3 regions of the Cellulomonas fimi ATCC 484 genome follow, and region 2 is predicted to be linked to each of the others. Evidence: riboswitches for the same ligand, from Rfam matches in the RefSeq annotation. Region 2 holds a riboswitch; each other region holds the start of a gene.
The links. A riboswitch is a leader RNA that binds a small molecule or an ion and turns the genes downstream of it on or off. The one in region 2 is predicted to bind thiamine pyrophosphate.

Region 1 (5,286 bases), 830 kb from region 2:
GACACACCGACGACCGCGTCGGGGCCGAGGAGGCGCCGCACGTCGGCCACGTCGAGGTCGGACTGGCCCACGTGCACGCCGTCCACCTCGACGCCGCGCGCCCGGACCACGAGCGCGACGTCGACCCGGTCGTCCACGAGCAACGTCGCGCCGCTCCCCCGCACCGCCTGCGCGACCTCGACCGTCAGCGCGACCAGGTCGCGCACGGGCGCGCGCTTGGCGCGCACCTGCAGCACGCGCACGCCCGCGTCGACCGCGGCGCGCGCGACGTCGGCCGGGCGGCGCGCGGCTGCCGCGCACGTGTCCGCGTCGAGCACGAGGTAGGCCCCGCCGGGCAGCGCGCTCACGCCGCGACCTGCACCGTCTGCACGCGCGCGGCCGCCAGCACGCGCCGGGCCAGGTCGTCGGGGGACGTCGTGTGCAGGTGGTCCACGAGCGCGACCGCGAAGGACGCCGGGCCCGCCGCGCCGACCGCGGCACGCTCACCGGCGACGCCGACGAGCGTCGACGCGGCGACCGCCGCCACCAGCGGCTCGGTCACGGCGGCGAACGCCGCCACCAGGCCGCCCAGCGCGCAGCCCGCGCCCGTCACGAGCGTCAGCCAGGGGTGCCCGACCGCGAGCCGGACCTCGTGCCGGCCGTCCGTCACGAGGTCGACGGCGCCCGAGACCGCCACGACGGTGCCGTGCCGCCGCGCGACCTCGACCGCCGCGTCCCGCGCCGCGTCCACCGCGTCGGTCGCGTCGACGCCGCGCCCGGCGGACGCGCGGCCCGCCAGGGCACGGACCTCGCTCGCGTTGCCGCGCACGACCGCCGGCGACGCGGCGACCAGCCGCGCGGCCAGGCGCGTGCGGACCGACAGCACCCCGACGGCGACGGGGTCCAGGACCCAGGGCGTGCGGGCCCCTGCCGCCGCGGCGACGGTCGGCTCGACGCACGCCCGCTGGTCGGGCCCGGGCGTCCCGAGGTTGACGAGCAGCGCGCCGGCGACGCCGACGAGCTCCTCCGCCTCGCCCGGCACCGCAGCCATGGCCGGCGACGCCCCGACCGCGAGCAGGCTGCTCGCGACGAGGTTCGTCGTCACCTCGTTCGTCAGGCACTGGACGAGCGGCGTCGCGGCGCGCAGCTGCGTGAGCGCCTCGGCGGCGGCCTCCGCGAGCGCGAGCACGCCGTCCGTGTCGGGGTCGGGGGGCGGCAGTGCTCGCCCGTGGTCGTGCGGAAGTGCGGGAGCAGACGTCATCGCAGTGACATCCCTTCGCTAGTACGAACTAGATCAGGTTCAGCGGGTGTGATCTCAGCCCCTCGCCCGAAGGCGGTGCGGGGCACCCCGTGTCAGTGCGCACAGGCTACCGAGGACGGCGACGGCCGGTCGGCCCACCGTTCATCAGGTGGACCGACCGGCCGTCGCCGAGGTGCTGCGGCGCTCGCGCGCGGCGTCAGGCGGACGCGCGCCAGGAGGCCGTCGGCTGCGGGCTCGGACGGTGCTCGAAGCAGGCGACGCGCTCGTCCGGGTCGACCCAGCCGGGCACGGCGGGCTGCGGCTCGGGCGGCGTGGCGGCGCCGGGGGTGTGCCGCGGCGCACGCCACGGGACCGGCCCGTAGAGGACGGCTCGCGGGAGGGGACGGCGGTCGGTGCGCGACACATCGGTCATATCACCAAGAGTCGCCGGTCCTCCGAACCGGGCACATGGGACCAAGGGACCATGCCGGCGGGAGTGCGGGCCTCCGCTTCCGCGAGCGGGGTGCGGCGACGCCGGCACGACGACGGCCCGTCCGGGCGCCCTGGGGAGGGCGTCCGGACGGGCCGTGCGGCCTGCGTCGGACCGTCAGAGCGTCAGCGCGTCACGCGGACCGTCACCGGTGTGCTCGTGCTCGACGCGACGTTCGGGTCGGACGGCACGAACGTCGCCGTGTAGGTGTGCGTACCCACGGTGGCGTCGCGCGGCACGGTGCCGATCGCGACCCCCAGGACGACCGTGTGCGTGCTCACCACGGTCGCACCCTCCCGGATCTCGACCGTCCCGGCCGGGATCCGCAGGTTGTCCTGCACGACCCCCGCGACGAGGAACGTCGGGAGGATCGAGCCCTGCCGCTGCGTGCTGCGCGAGGCGAGCAGCCCCGTCCGGGTGCCGACCTGCTCGACCGTCACGGTCACCGGGTCGGACTGCGACCCCGCCACCTCGTCGGTGCCGGCCCAGCGGGCCACGACCTCGTAGGTGCCCGCCGGCGTGCTCGCCGGCAGCGTGAACGTCGCGGTGCCCTTCTTCTTCAGGGTCGCCGTGCCGAGCACGGTGTCGCCGCTGACGAACTCGACCGTGCCGGAGACGTCGGCCTCCGACGTGACCGTCGCCGTGAGCGTGACCTTCGCCTTGCCGTACACCTGCGTGGTCGGCTTGGCGGTCAGGGTCGTGGTCGACGGGACGAGCCCCTGCTCGACCGTGAGCGGCAGCGTCACCGTGGTGCCGCTGGGGCTCGCGACGAGCGTCAGGACGTGCTCACCCGGCGCGGTGCCCGCCGGCACGGTCACGGCCACGTCGGCGGCCCCGCCCGTCACCGTCGCGGTGCCGATCGACACGTCGTCGAGCCGCACGTCGAGGCTGGTGTTGAGGGGCGAGCCGAGGCTCGTCAGGTCCAGCCCCGTGACTGCGAACGCCAGGCCCGCGCCCGCCTCGACCGTCGTGGGGACGTCGGCCAGGCCGACGGCCTGCCGGGCGAAGTCCGGCGACAGGTTCGGGTGCGCCTGCAGGTAGGCGATCCACGCGTCCCGGTCGATGAGTCCCGAGTCGGCCGTGTCCGCGCCGTCCTCGAAGACCCGGAAGTTGTCGCCGCCCTGCGCGAGGAACGAGAACGTCCCGACGCGGTACTCGGCGTCGAGGTCGAGCGGCGCACCGTTCACCGTGACCGACGTGATGTGCGACCCGAGGGCCGCCGCGGGGTCGTAGGTGTACGTGACGTTCGACGACAGCCCGAGCTGCAGGTAGGGCCGGCTCGGGATGGTCCCGTCCCGGTTGGTCTGCCACTGCTGCTCCAGCATCGTCTTCACCTGGGCGCCCGTGAGGGTCGTGGTCCAGAGGTTGTTGACGAACGGCAGGACCGCGTTGGCCTCGGCGTAGGTGATGACGCCGTCGGGCGCGAAGAACAGCTCGTTGCGCAGGCCGCCGGGGTTGACGACGCCGATGTCGGCACCGCCGCGCTCGGGCGACGAGAGCGTGTCGAGCAGCGAGTTGGCCACCAGGCCGCCGAGCGTCGACTCCTTGGACCGGTCGTCGCGACCTGCGGTGGGCAGCGGGCCCGAGCCGACGTAGACGCCGTTCACGTAGGAGCCGCCGGAGAACGCGGTCGTGATGTCCGCGGTCACCGAGCCGACCGGCTGGTTGCCGACGACGGCCGCGTACGCGAGGGCGTCGGCGACGATCTGGTTCACCGCCGCGACGCGCGGGTAGGTGCTGATGAGCGTCGCGTCGGCCTCCGTGGTCCGCGGCACGTTGGACTGCGTGTGCGCCGTGACCTGGTCGCTCTCGGGGTCGTACGTGAGCACGACCTTGCCGAGGAACTCGCCGTACGACCCGGTCTGGACGATCGGCCGCGTGCGCTGGGCGTCGCCCGGGACGGGCCCCTCCCACGCGTACTGCTTGTGGGTGTGGCCGGTGAAGATCGCGTCGACCTCGGCCGACGTGTCCTCGACGATCGCCGCGAACGCGCCGCCCTCGGCGATCTCCTCCTCGAGCGTCGCGCCGTCGGGCGTGCCCGCGCCGGCGCCCTCGTGGTACTCGGCGACGAGCACGTCCGCCTCGCCGTTCGACGCGTCACCGTCGGTGAGCTGCGTCGCGACGCGGTTCACGGCCGCGACCGGGTCGCCGAAGTCGAGCTTCTCGATGCCCGCGGGCGTGACGAGCGTCGGGGTCTCCTCGGTGACGGCGCCGATGACGCCGACCGTGACCCCGCCCATCTCGAGCAGCGTGTACTCCGGCAGCGCCGGCGTCGTCGTCCCCTTGAGGTAGACGTTCGCCCCGAGGTAGTCGAAGTCGGCCTCGGGCACCACCCGGTCCGTGAGGTCCGCGAAGCCGCGGTCGAACTCGTGGTTGCCGACCGCGGAGGCGGCGAGCTCGAGCGCGTCCAGCACGTCGATCGTCGGCTGGTCGTCGGCGACGGCCGACGCGAACAGCGACGCGCCGATGTTGTCGCCGGCCGACAGGAACGCGACCGGACCCGGGGCCGCGGCACGCTCCTTCTCGACCGTCCCGGCGAACTTCACCGTGTTGGCGTCGATCCGGCCGTGGAAGTCGTTGATGTTGAGGAACGTGAGGTCGACGGGTCCCGGGGTCGCACCCGCGGTCAGGCCGACCACCACCGGGTCGTGGTCCGAGGACCGGTACACGTCGTCGGCGTAGAAGAGGGTGCCGTGGTAGTTGTACCGGCTGTACTCCAGCGCGATGGACTCCTCGGCGTTGATCTCCCACACGTCCGCGCCGGTGGCGCGGGCGAGCGCCGCCTCGTTGAGCAGCACGTGGTCGAGCGACCCCGACAGGCCGGAGAACGTGTACGACCACTGCCCGGGGGCGAGCTGCTGGACGGCGTCGACGTAGCCGGCGTCGTAGAGCACCTGCAGCGGGTCCTCGCGCGTGTAGGCGTTGAAGTCACCGACGAGCGCGACGGCCTCGGTGTCGCCCTGGATCGTCGGGACCCAGTCGCGCAGCGCCGTGGCCTGCCGGACGCGCGACTCGTTGGACGCGCCCTGGCCGTCACCGGCGTCCGCGTCGCCCGGCCACGGACCCGCCGAGCCCTTGGACTTGAGGTGGTTGACGACGACGAGGACGGGCTCGCCGCCCCCGACGGGCGTGAACGCCTGGGCGATCGGCTCACGCGCGTTGGCGAACGCCTGGCCGTCCGCGCTCTGGGAGCCGAGCGCCCGCGCGTCACCGGTGCGCTCGACCGCCGCCGTGCGGTAGATCAGCGCGTTCGTGATGGAGTCCTGCAGCGCCACGTCGGGCAGGTCGACGGACGACGGCACGAACGCCCACGTCCCGGCACCGGCCTGCGCGTTGAGCGCCGCGACGAGCGTGCCGAGCGCCTCGTCGGCGACGCCGTCGACGACCGCGGAGTTCTCGATCTCGAGCAGTCCGACGACGTCGGCGTCGAGCGCGTTGATCGCCGCGACGATCTTCGCCTGCTGCCGCGCGAGGTCCTCGGGGTCCCAGGCACCACGCGGGTCGCAGCCCTCGTCGACCGTGACGGGGTCGCCCGTGCGGTCGCGGTACGGCACGCACCCGGCGGTGTCGGCGCCGA
Region 2 (5,286 bases):
ACGTGCTGACGTCCGTGTGGCGCGTGGGCGCACCGCTCGCGCGCTGCTGGGACGTGCTCGCCGACCCGGCCCTGACGTGGCCCGACTGGTGGCCCCACCTGCGCACGCGCGACGTCGCCCCGGCCGACGGGCTCGTCGGCAGCTCCGCGACGCTGCTGTTCCGCACGCCCCTGGGCTACCCGCTGCGCGTCGCGCTCGTCGTCACCGCCGCGGAGTCGCAGCGGCGGGTGCTCGTGCGCGCCACGGGCGACCTCGACGGCACGGGCGACGTCCGGCTGACCGCGGCCGCGGCCGACCGGACCCGGATCGACGTCCACTGGGACGTGCGCACCACGCCCCGCTGGATGAACGTCACCGCTCCCCTGCTGGGCCGCGCGTTCGTCGCGTCGCACGCCCGGGTCATGCGCGCGGGCGAGCGCGGTCTCGACCGGCACCTGCGGGCTGCGTCGGGTGCCGGCCTCACCTGAGCTCGCGGACGCCTCCCGGCGTCACTGGTAGGTCACGAGGTCCGGCACCGGCTGCACGGCGTACGTCTGCACGGGGTCGAGCATCGGCACGTCCTCGTCGTAGAAGTTCTTCCAGCCCCAGTGCACCGCGGGCGCGCCCGCACGCAGCGCCTGCCACGTGCCGGCCTTCGCCGGCTGCGTGCCCTGCCCGTCCGCGTGGATGAGGACCGCGAGCTCGTCGCGCGAGGTGTCGAGGCGCTCGCGGCCCTGGATCATCCGGAGGCTGAACTGGTGCAGCACCAGCATCTTCTGCGGCAGCGCGCGCCGCGCCGTGAAGTCCGCGAGCCACGCGGCGACCGCGTTGACCTCGTCGACGCCCACCGAGCCGATCTGCCGCAGGTGCACCTGGTCCGGCGCGAGCCGCCACTCCGGGTCGAGCGCCAGGCCGACGTGCGGCAGCGCGAGCAGGTCCGCGTAGAGCTGGGCCTGCGTGACGAAGTCCGTGCGGCCCGGCTGCAGGTCGAGCACGACCGTCTGGCCCGCCGCCCCGGCGGCCTCGACGAGCGGGCGCAGCTCCTCGACCGACCGCTCCTGCGAGTAGTTGCCGTCCGGCCCCGCGCCGGCGGACGCGATCGTCGCGATGATCTCGACCGTGGGCACGACGGTGTCGCCCGTGAGCGCCCGGTAGCCGTCCGCGTGGGCCTGCGCACGCGCGATCGTCGCGGGCACGTCCTGCTCGCCCAGCACCCCGAGCGCGGCCGTCCCCGGGGTGCCGTACAGCGCGACGTACCTCTTGCCCGGCAGGCCCGGGACCGCCGGGAACACGAGCTGGCCGCCGCCCGGCAGCTCGACGCCCGTCGCCGCGGTCGCGACCCGCGTCGCGAGGCGCTCCGGCGGGCCGAACGCCTCGCCGAGGGCGAGCACGTGGGCGGGGCGCCGCTCCGCGAGCGCACGGACCGCCCCCGAGGTCGCGCGCGGGTCGCCGCCCGGGACGTCGACGACGGCGACGCCCGCGAGCGCCGCGTCCGCCGCCGCGACGGCGAGCGGGGCGGTCACGCCCGTGAGCAGGACCGTCCCGTCCAGCGGCTCGGGCGGCGCCGTGCGTGGGAGGTCGGCGGCGTCCACGAGGGCGACGACCGTCGCACCGTCGACGTCCGGCGGGCTCGCCGCCCCGGCGACGACGACCCAGCGCGTCCCGAGCCGGTCCAGCTCGGCGGCCAGCGCGTCGGGCGGTGCACCCGGGCCCGTCAGCAGCACGGGGGCGCCGAGTCGGGCGCTCTGCCCGACGGCGGCCTCCTGGGCGGCGGCGTCGGCCGCGTCGGCGACGAGGACGACCGGCGCGTGCTCGACGAGCGCACGCACGACGTCGAGGGCCGCCGACTCGGGGGTCGCCGCGGGCAGCACCGTGACGGGCGCCTCGGGAACGGTCAGGCGCGCCGCGAGGGGTGTCGGGGACGGGCTCGGGCTGCCGCTCGACGCGGACGGCGACGGTGCGGCGTCGTCGTCGACGGTGCACGCCGCGACCGCGAGCGCGGCGGCGACGAGGACGACGGGGACGACGACGGACGGGCGACGGATCGGCACGGCACTCCTTCGCGAGGACCCGGACACCCTACGGGGGACGAACCGGACCGCGCGCGAGGACCGCCCGGCGCCCGGTCCGGTCACGACCACGGAGCGGGACGGCCCTCGCGCGCCGCGCCCGCGCCCGCTACGGTCGGCCGCGACAGAAGCCCCCGGGGAGCGCAGGAGCGCTGAGAGTGCGGCCGGACGACCCGTCGTCCCACCCGCAGACCCGTGGAACCTGACCTGGTTCGCACCAGCGTAGGGAGCAGGGCACTCGTCGCCGGCGGCGCCGGTGGCTGGTCGTCCGTCGGGCCTCGCACGCCACCTCGGCGTGCCCCGACGGCGGGTGGCGGACGCCGTCGCGCGGCCTCGTGCTGCTCGCCGGGGGCCCCACGACCGACGTGAGGACCCTCCGATGACCAGCACTGCCGCAGGCCCGCCCCCGCTGCCCGCCGCCGCCGAGGCGGCCCGCCGGACGGCCGCCGACCTCGGCATCGGCGCGCGCTTCTCGCTGCACCCCGCCGCCGACGACGCGGGCGCGGCGGTGCTCGACGCGCTCGCCGCCGCGGACCGCTCGGCGGTCGACGTCGTCACCGACGACGTCTCCACGCTCGTCCGCGGGACGGAGGCCGACGTGGTCCGCTTCGTGCACGACGTCGTCGCCGCCGCGGGCCGCCCCGGCCGGCACGTCGTCGCACAGGTGCACCTGTCGCGCGGCTGCCCCGGGGAGGTCGCGTGCGCGACCGCCGACGACGTCGTCCTGGCCCCCGTGGTCGTGCCCGACCTCCCGGCGACCGGCCTGCGCGCGGCCGCGCACTGGGCGCTGTACCCGCTCGACGACGGCACCGCGGGCCGGCCTGGAGACCACATGCGGGCCATCGAGCAGGCGGTCGCCGTCGCGCGCACCCGGGCCGTCGTCACGCCGTCGACGTTCGTCACGCGCCTCGACGGCGACCTCGCGGACGTGCTGGGGGCGGTCGTCGACGGCTGGCTCGCCGCCGCGCGGCACGTCCGGCACGTCGTCGCGCACGCCACGATCACGCTGCACTCGCCGTCGTGGTCCGCCGCGGAGGTGACCCGGTGAGCGCGCGGGCCCGCCTCACGACGAGCGAGCTCGTGCTGCTCGCGGTACTCGCCGTCGTCTTCGGGTTCCTGTACTGGGCGCTCGTGCAGGCGTGGGCGGCCCTGCAGCTCGCGATGGGGCCGTTCGGGGACCTCGCGCAGCACGTGCTCATCGGCGGGTGGATGGTCGCGGCGCCGCTCGCGACGTACATCGTGCGCAAGCCGGGCGTCGGGGTCGTCGTCGAGCTCGTCGCGGCGTTCGTCGAGGTCGCGTTCCTCGCCTCGCCGGTCGGCCCGATGCTGCTGGTCGTCGGGCTGGTGCAGGGCGTCGGTGCGGAGGCGGCGTTCGCGCTGACCCGCTACCGCCGGTACGGCTGGGGCGTGTTCGCGCTGTCCGGGGTGCTCGCCGGGCTGGCGAGCACCGCGCTCGGCACCGTGCGGTTTGGCTGGCTCGGGCAGGACTGGTTCGCGTGGCGGCTCGGGCTGCAGGTGCTCAGCGGCCTGGTGCTGTGCGGGCTCCTGGCACGTGTGCTGGGCGACGCGCTGGCGCGCACGGGCGTGCTGGACAACACGGCGCTCGGGCGGGCGCGGCGCGCGTCCGCCGCCCCGGCCCCGGTCCGCGTCGACGGGGCACCGGCGGCGACCGCCGAGGCGCCGGGCGTCGTCGGCGGAGCGCGGGAGCCGGTTCCGGTGCCGCTGCCCGACGGCACGACGGCCCGCGCCGACGAGACGGCCGGACCGGGTCCCTCGTGATCACGGTCCGCGGGCTCACCGTCCGGTACCCGGACGCGACCGGACCGGTGCTCGACGGGCTCGACCTCGACGTGGCGGCCGGCGAGGACGTCCTGCTGCTCGGCGGCTCGGGCGGCGGCAAGAGCACGCTCCTGCGCGTCCTCGCGGGCGTCGTCCCGCGCGTGCTCGACGCCGACGTCGACGGCAGCGCCCACGTCGCAGGCGAGGACGTGCTCGCGACGTCCCCGGCGGCGCGCGTCGGCTACCTCACGCAGAGCCCCGCGGACCAGCTGTGCCTGCCCACGGTGCACGACGAGGTCGCGTTCGGCCTGGAGAACCGGGGCGTGCCCGCCGACCGCATCACGGCGCGCGTCGACGCGGCGCTCACGCTCGTCGGGGCGGCCCACCTCGCCGGGCGCAGGACCGCGGAGCTGTCCGGCGGCGAGGGGCAGCGGGTCGCTCTCGCGGCGACCCTCGTGACGCAGCCGGACGTGCTGCTGCTCGACGAGCCGACCGCGCTCCTCGACCCGGCGGCGGCCCGCGGCGCCTGGGCGGCGCTCACGGCGGCGTCCAGCGGGCGGGCGTCGGTCCTCGTCGAGCACCGTCTCGACGAGCTGCCCCGGCTGCCCGCGCGGACCGTCGTGCTCGACGACGGCGGCGTCGCGGCCGACGGTCCCACCGCGAGGGTCCTCCACGACCTCGCTCCCCGGCTCGCGGCGCGCGGCCTCGCCCTGCCCGTGGACGCCGAGCTGCGCGGCGCCGGCGTCCGTGCGACGACCGACCTGGCGGTCCTGCCGGGCACGTCCGCGTGCGGCGGCGCGGCACGCGTCCTGCGGGCGCGGGGGATGCACGTGCGGCGCAGCGGGCGCGACGTGCTGCGCCGGGTCGACCTCGACGTGCGCGCCGGTCACGTGACGGCGGTCGTCGGGCCGAACGGGTCGGGCAAGAGCACGCTCCTGCTCGCGCTCGCCGGGCTGCTGGTCGGTGACGTGGACGGCGCCGTCGACGGGGGCTCGGTCGGGCTCGTCTTCCAGCACCCCGAGCACCAGCTCCTCGCCCGCACGGTGCGCGACGAGATCGCCTGGGGTCCCCGCCGTGCGCGGCGGCCGGACGTGGGTCCGGTCGTCGACGCCGCGCTCGACCGGTTCGCCCTGTCCGGCCTCGCCGGGCAGGACCCCTTCCGGCTGTCCGGCGGGGAGCAGCGGCGCCTGTCGGTCGCCGCGGCGGCGGTGTGCGGGCACGACGTGCTGCTCGCCGACGAGCCGACGTTCGGCCAGGACAGGCGGACCGCCGTGGCCTGCGGGGACGCGCTGCGTGCGCTTGCGGACGAGGGCCGGGGCGTCGTGGTGGTCACGCACGACCTGCGCCTCGTGGCCGAGGTCGCGGACGACGTCGTCGTGCTGCGCGAGGGGCGGGTGCTGCGGGCCGGACCGGCCGAGCAGGTCCTGCGGGACGGGTCCCTGCTCGCCGCCGCGGGGCT
Region 3 (5,286 bases), 2.0 Mb from region 2:
TCGCCGTCGTCTGCACCGTGATGCTCGTCGTGGGCGCCGCGCTCGCGATCGTGCGGGCCGAGAAGGGCCCGTCGATGCTGGACCGGACCGTCGCGCTGGACGTCGTCGTCGCGACCATGATCGTCGGCGTCGCGCTGTACGCCGCCGTGCACCGGCGGGCCGACGTGGTCCCGGTCCTCGTGGTGCTGTCCCTCGTGGGCTTCGTCGGCTCGGTGACGATCGCGCGGTTCGCGGCCGTCGAGCCCGAGGGGGAGGGCCGGGTGAGGACGCGCGAGGAGCTCGCCGCCGAGGAGGCCGCCCGGGTCGAGGAGCAGCGCGAGGCGCAGGCCCACGAGCACGAGGAGCACCACGGCGGCGGCGCCGAGGGGGAGGTCCGATGAACCACTGGTGGGACACCCTCGCGGACGTCGTGTCGATGGTCTGCCTGCTCGGCGGGTCGCTGCTCGCGCTCGCGGCCGGCGTCGGCGCGCTGCGGTTCCCCGACCTGCTGTCGCGCATGCACGCCGCGACGAAGCCGCAGGTCCTCGGGCTCGTGCTGTGCCTCGTCGGGCTCGCGCTGCGGCTGCGGTCGGGCGGCGCGGTGTGGGCGCTCGTGCTCGTCGCCGTCTTCCAGATGCTCACCGCGCCCGTCGCCGCGCACATGGTCGGCCGGGCCGGGTACCGGACCGGCAAGGTCCGCAGCGACCTCCTGGTCGTCGACGAGCTCACGCGCGACCTGGAGCGGGCGGACGCCGACGCCGCCGCGGCCGGTGCGCCCGACCCGTCCGCCGACCGCCGACGCGAGCCGGGACGCGACGACATCGGGCCGCTGTGACCTCCTCGCCCCACCACGCGGGCCCGGGGAGGGGTTGAATCGGGGGATGGTGGCGAAGCGCGACGTCGTGGTGGTCGGGTCCGGGCCGAACGGGCTCGCCGCCGCCGTCACGCTCGCGCGGGCCGGGCTCGGCGTCACCGTCCTGGAGGCGCAGCCCACCGTCGGGGGCGGCGCGCGGACCCTCGACCTGGGCCTCGCGGACGGTGTCGTGCACGACGTCTGCTCCGCCGTGCACCCCATGGCGTGGGCGTCGCCGTTCTTCCGCGGCTTCGACCTGCGCGCGCGGGGTGTCGAGCTGCTCACCCCCGAGGTGTCGTTCGCGCAGCCGCTGCCCGACGGCCGGGCCGGGATCGCGTACCACGACCTCGACCGCACGGTCGTGGGTCTCGAGGACGACGGCCCCGCGTGGCGCGAGGTCGTCGGGCGGCTCGCCGAGCACGCGGACCACGTCGTCCGGCTCGCGATGGGCGACAAGCGCAGCATCCCGCCCGGCCTGCTGCCCGGCGGCGTCCCGACCGCGGCGCGGTTCGGGTGGCAGGTGCTCGAGCAGGGCACGACGTGGGGCCGGCGGTTCCGCGGCGACGTCGCACCCGCGCTGCTCACCGGTGTCGCCGCGCACGCGATCTCGCCGCTGCCGTCCCTCGCGGGCGCGGGCACCGCGCTCCTGCTCGCGGCCCTCGGGCACGCCGGGGCGGGCTGGCCGGTCCCCCGCGGCGGGTCGGGCGCGATCGTCGCCGCGCTCGTCGCCGACCTCGAGGCGCACGGCGGCGAGATCCGGACCGGGCACCGCGTCGCGCACGCCGGGGATCTGCCGCCCGCGCACGCCTACCTGTTCGACACCACGCCGCGCACGGTCGTCGACGTGCTCGGCGACCGGCTGCCCGCCCGGCACCGCGCCGCGCTGCGCCGGTTCCGGTACGGCAACGCCGCCGCCAAGGTCGACTTCGTCCTGTCCGGCCCCGTGCCCTGGGCCGTCCCCGAGGTGGGCCGCGCCGGCACCGTGCACCTCGGCGGCACGCGCGACGAGATGATCGCCGCCGAGGCGGACGTGCACGCCGGCCGGCACGCCGAGCGGCCCATGACCCTGCTGAGCGACCCGACCGTCGTCGACGACTCGCGCCGCGTCGGCGGCCTGCGCCCGCTGTGGACGTACGCCCACGTGCCCGCCGGCTCCGACGTCGACGTGACGGAGGCCGTCACCGCGCACGTCGAGCGGTACGCGCCCGGCTTCCGCGACGTCGTCGTCGCGTCCCGCTGCGTCCCCGCGGCGCACATGAGCACGCACAACGAGAACTACGTCGACGGCGACATCTGCGCCGGTGCGACGACCATGTGGCAGATGTTCGCGCGCCCCACGCCGACGCGGGACCCCTACGCGACCGGGCGCGACGGCGTCTACCTGTGCTCGGCGTCCACCCCGCCCGGGCCGGGCGTGCACGGCCTGTCCGGGTGGTTCGCGGCGCGCCGCGTCCTGCGCGAGGTGTTCTGCACGACGCAGCGCCCGTCGCTCGCCCCCGCCGCCGGCGCCGACCTCTGGCCGGACATCTGACGGCCGCGGGGGCCGACCGGGAGCGTCAGTCGACCAGCTCGCGGCCCGCCGACGTCTGCGACGTGAACTTCGCCGTGCCGCGCGTCGCCAGCACGCGCGCGACCGCGACGAGCGCACCCGTGAGCGCGGCCGCCGCGACGACCTCCGCCAGGCGCGCGTCGCCCTCGTCCTCCGGCTTCGGCGGCTTGTGACCGCTCGCGGCCTTCCACGCCTGGTTGATCGCCTGCTGCGCGACCCACGCCGCGCCCAGGGCGGCGCCGACACCGACGAGCCGGGCGATGGTCGACTGCTTGTCCGCCATGCGGGGAACCTCCGAGGTGGGACGGGACGGGGCCGCGACCACGCTAGCCGCCGCGCGGCGCGACCGCTGGTCGGACGGGCGTAGGATCGCCCGTGAACGACAGGGGAGCGTCACGTCGTCGGCAGCCCCGCCGGCGCCCAGGACGCTGAGAGTGCGGACCACCGCAGACCCTCGAACCTGATCCGGTTCACACCGGCGTAGGGAGTCGGGCTTCTCAGTCTCCGCGGTCGTCGTCGGCGTCCCCGCCCGGGGCTGCGGGCGGCGCGCGCGGCGACCCCCTCCTGCTGACGAAGGAGGAGCACCACCGATGGCGAGCCTGTCCCGCCGTACCGCCCCCGCCCTCGCGCCCCTCGCGGCGCTCACCCTGGCTCTCGCCGGCTGCTCCGCGATCGGTGGCGGCGAGGCTGCGCCGACGTCGTCCGGCGACCCCGCCCGGACGACCGTCACGCTCGTCACGCACGACTCCTTCGGGCTGTCCGACGGGCTGATCGAGACGTTCGAGCAGCAGACCGGCATGACGGTCGAGATCGTCCAGCCCGGTGACGCGGGCGCGCTCGTGAACCAGCTCGTTCTGACCAAGGACGCGCCCCTGGGCGACCTCGTGTTCGGCATCGACAACACGTTCGCGTCGCGCGCGGTCGAGGAGGGCGTCGTCGAGTCGTTCACGCCCGACGTGCCCGCCGCCGAGGACGCCGCGCAGTACGCGGTCGAGGGCTCGGACGCGCTCACCGCGATCGACTTCGGCGACGTGTGCCTCAACGTCGACCACGCGTGGTTCACGGAGCACGGCGTCGCGGAGCCGGCGACGCTCGACGACCTGACGCGCCCCGAGTACAAGGACCTGCTGGTCGTGCCGAGCGCCGTCACGTCCTCGCCCGGCCTCGCGTTCCTGCTGGCGACCGTCGGCGCGAAGGGCGAGGACGGCTGGGAGGCGTACTGGCAGGCGCTCGTCGCCAACGGCGTCAAGGTGTCCGAGGGCTGGTCGGACGCGTACTACACCGACTTCAGCGGCGGCGGCGGCGACGGTCCGCGGCCCGTCGTGCTGTCGTACGCGTCGTCCCCGCCGTTCACCGTGCCCGAGGGCGGCGAGGAGCCCACGACGGGCGCGCTGCTCGACACGTGCTTCCGGCAGGTGGAGTACGCGGGGGTCCTGACCGGCGCGGCCAATCCCGAGGGTGCGCGCCAGCTGCTCACGTTCCTGCTGTCCGACGAGGTGCAGGCCGACATCCCGACGTCGATGTACATGTACCCCGTGAGCAGCGCGGTCGACCTGCCGGAGGAGTGGGCCCGCTGGGCGCCGCTCGCGCAGGAGCCGTTCGAGGTCGCACCCGCCGACGTCGACGCGCACCGCGAGGAGTGGCTCGCGACGTGGTCGGAGATCGTCGCGGGGTGACCCGGTGACCGTCGCCACGCCCGCCCGGCCCGGCGGTCCCCGCACGGGGGCGCCGGGCCCGGGCGTGCCCGGCGGGGGTCCGCTGCCCGACCGTCCCGGACCGGGAGGGCGTACCGGGGTGCGGGCGGCGGCCGCCGGCCGGGGGCTGCTGTGGGGCCTCGCGGTCGCGGTGCCGCTCGCGTTCCTCGGGGTGTTCTTCGCGTGGCCCGTCGTCATCATGGTCGCGCGCGGGTTCGTCGTCGACGGCGCGCTCGACCTGTCCGGGTTCGCCGACGTGTTCTCCCGCCCCCGGACCTGGCGGATCGTCGGCCTGACCCTCGCGCAGGCCGGCACCGCGACGCTCGTGTCCGTCGTGCTCGGCGTGCCCGGGGCGTACGTGCTGCACCGCCGCACGTTCCCCGGCCGGGCCGCGGTGCGCGCGCTCGTGACGGTGCCGTTCGTCCTGCCGACCGTCGTCGTCGGCGTCGCGTTCCGGTCGCTGCTCGTCGACGGCGGGCCGCTCGGGTTCCTGCGCCTCGACGGGACGTTCACCGCGATCGTGGCCGCGCTCGTGTTCTTCAACTACGCCGTCGTCGTGCGGTCCGTCGGCGGGCTGTGGGAGCGCCTCGACCCGCGCGCCGAGCAGGCCGCCCGCGCGCTCGGGGCCACGCCGTGGCGCGCGTTCCGGACCGTCACGCTGCCCGCCCTCACGCCCGCGATCGCGTCGGCCGCGTCGCTCGTGTTCCTCTTCAGCGCGACCGCGTTCGGCACCGTCCTCGTGCTCGGCGGCCTGCGCTTCGGCACCGTCGAGACCGAGATCTGGGTGCAGACCACGCAGTTCCTCGACCTGCGCGCCGCGGCCGTGCTGTCCGTCGTGCAGCTCGTCGTCGTCGCCGCCGCGCTGCTCGTCGCCGGGCGCACCCGGTCCCGCCGCGAGCGCGCCCTCACGCTGTCCGAGCCGGTCGCGACCGTCCGGCCGCTCGCCCTGCGGCGCCCCCACGGCACCCCGCCCGGCGACGGGCACGCCCTCGCGCTCGGGGCGGCCGCCCTCACCGCGGGCGTCGTCGTGCTGCTCGCGCTGCCCCTCGTCAACCTCGTCGCGCGCTCGCTGCGCACGCCCGACGGCTGGGGGCTCGACCACTACGCCGCGCTCGCCGCGCCTGCCGACACCCTCGGCGTCACCCCGCTCGAGGCCGCGGTCACGTCCGTCCGGGTGGCCGTCGACGCCACGCTCATCGCGCTCGTCGTCG

Region 1: it holds a riboswitch for thiamine pyrophosphate, as region 2 does, so the genes downstream of both, thiM (hydroxyethylthiazole kinase) here and CELF_RS12020 (YkoF family thiamine/hydroxymethylpyrimidine-binding protein) in region 2, are expected to answer to the same signal.
Region 3: it holds a riboswitch for thiamine pyrophosphate, as region 2 does, so the genes downstream of both, CELF_RS01655 (thiamine ABC transporter substrate-binding protein) here and CELF_RS12020 (YkoF family thiamine/hydroxymethylpyrimidine-binding protein) in region 2, are expected to answer to the same signal.

What each region holds. Positions count from the first base shown of each region.
Region 1 is NC_015514.1:1,809,439-1,814,724, reverse strand. Features, by position in the region: gene thiE (thiamine phosphate synthase) at 1-347, opposite strand, end outside; gene thiM (hydroxyethylthiazole kinase) at 344-1,240, opposite strand; TPP riboswitch at 1,234-1,340, opposite strand; gene CELF_RS08320 (hypothetical protein) at 1,437-1,652, opposite strand; gene CELF_RS08315 (ExeM/NucH family extracellular endonuclease) at 1,835-5,286, opposite strand, start outside.
Region 2 is NC_015514.1:2,638,121-2,643,406, forward strand. Features, by position in the region: gene CELF_RS12010 (SRPBCC family protein) at 1-467, shown strand, start outside; gene CELF_RS12015 (hypothetical protein) at 489-2,030, opposite strand; TPP riboswitch at 2,174-2,296, shown strand; gene CELF_RS12020 (YkoF family thiamine/hydroxymethylpyrimidine-binding protein) at 2,428-3,096, shown strand; gene CELF_RS12025 (ECF transporter S component) at 3,093-3,827, shown strand; gene CELF_RS12030 (ABC transporter ATP-binding protein) at 3,824-5,286, shown strand, end outside.
Region 3 is NC_015514.1:372,418-377,703, forward strand. Features, by position in the region: gene CELF_RS01635 (MrpF/PhaF family protein) at 1-380, shown strand, start outside; gene mnhG (monovalent cation/H(+) antiporter subunit G) at 377-814, shown strand; gene CELF_RS01645 (phytoene desaturase family protein) at 861-2,363, shown strand; gene CELF_RS01650 (DUF4235 domain-containing protein) at 2,389-2,664, opposite strand; TPP riboswitch at 2,756-2,885, shown strand; gene CELF_RS01655 (thiamine ABC transporter substrate-binding protein) at 2,972-4,057, shown strand; gene CELF_RS01660 (ABC transporter permease) at 4,176-5,286, shown strand, end outside.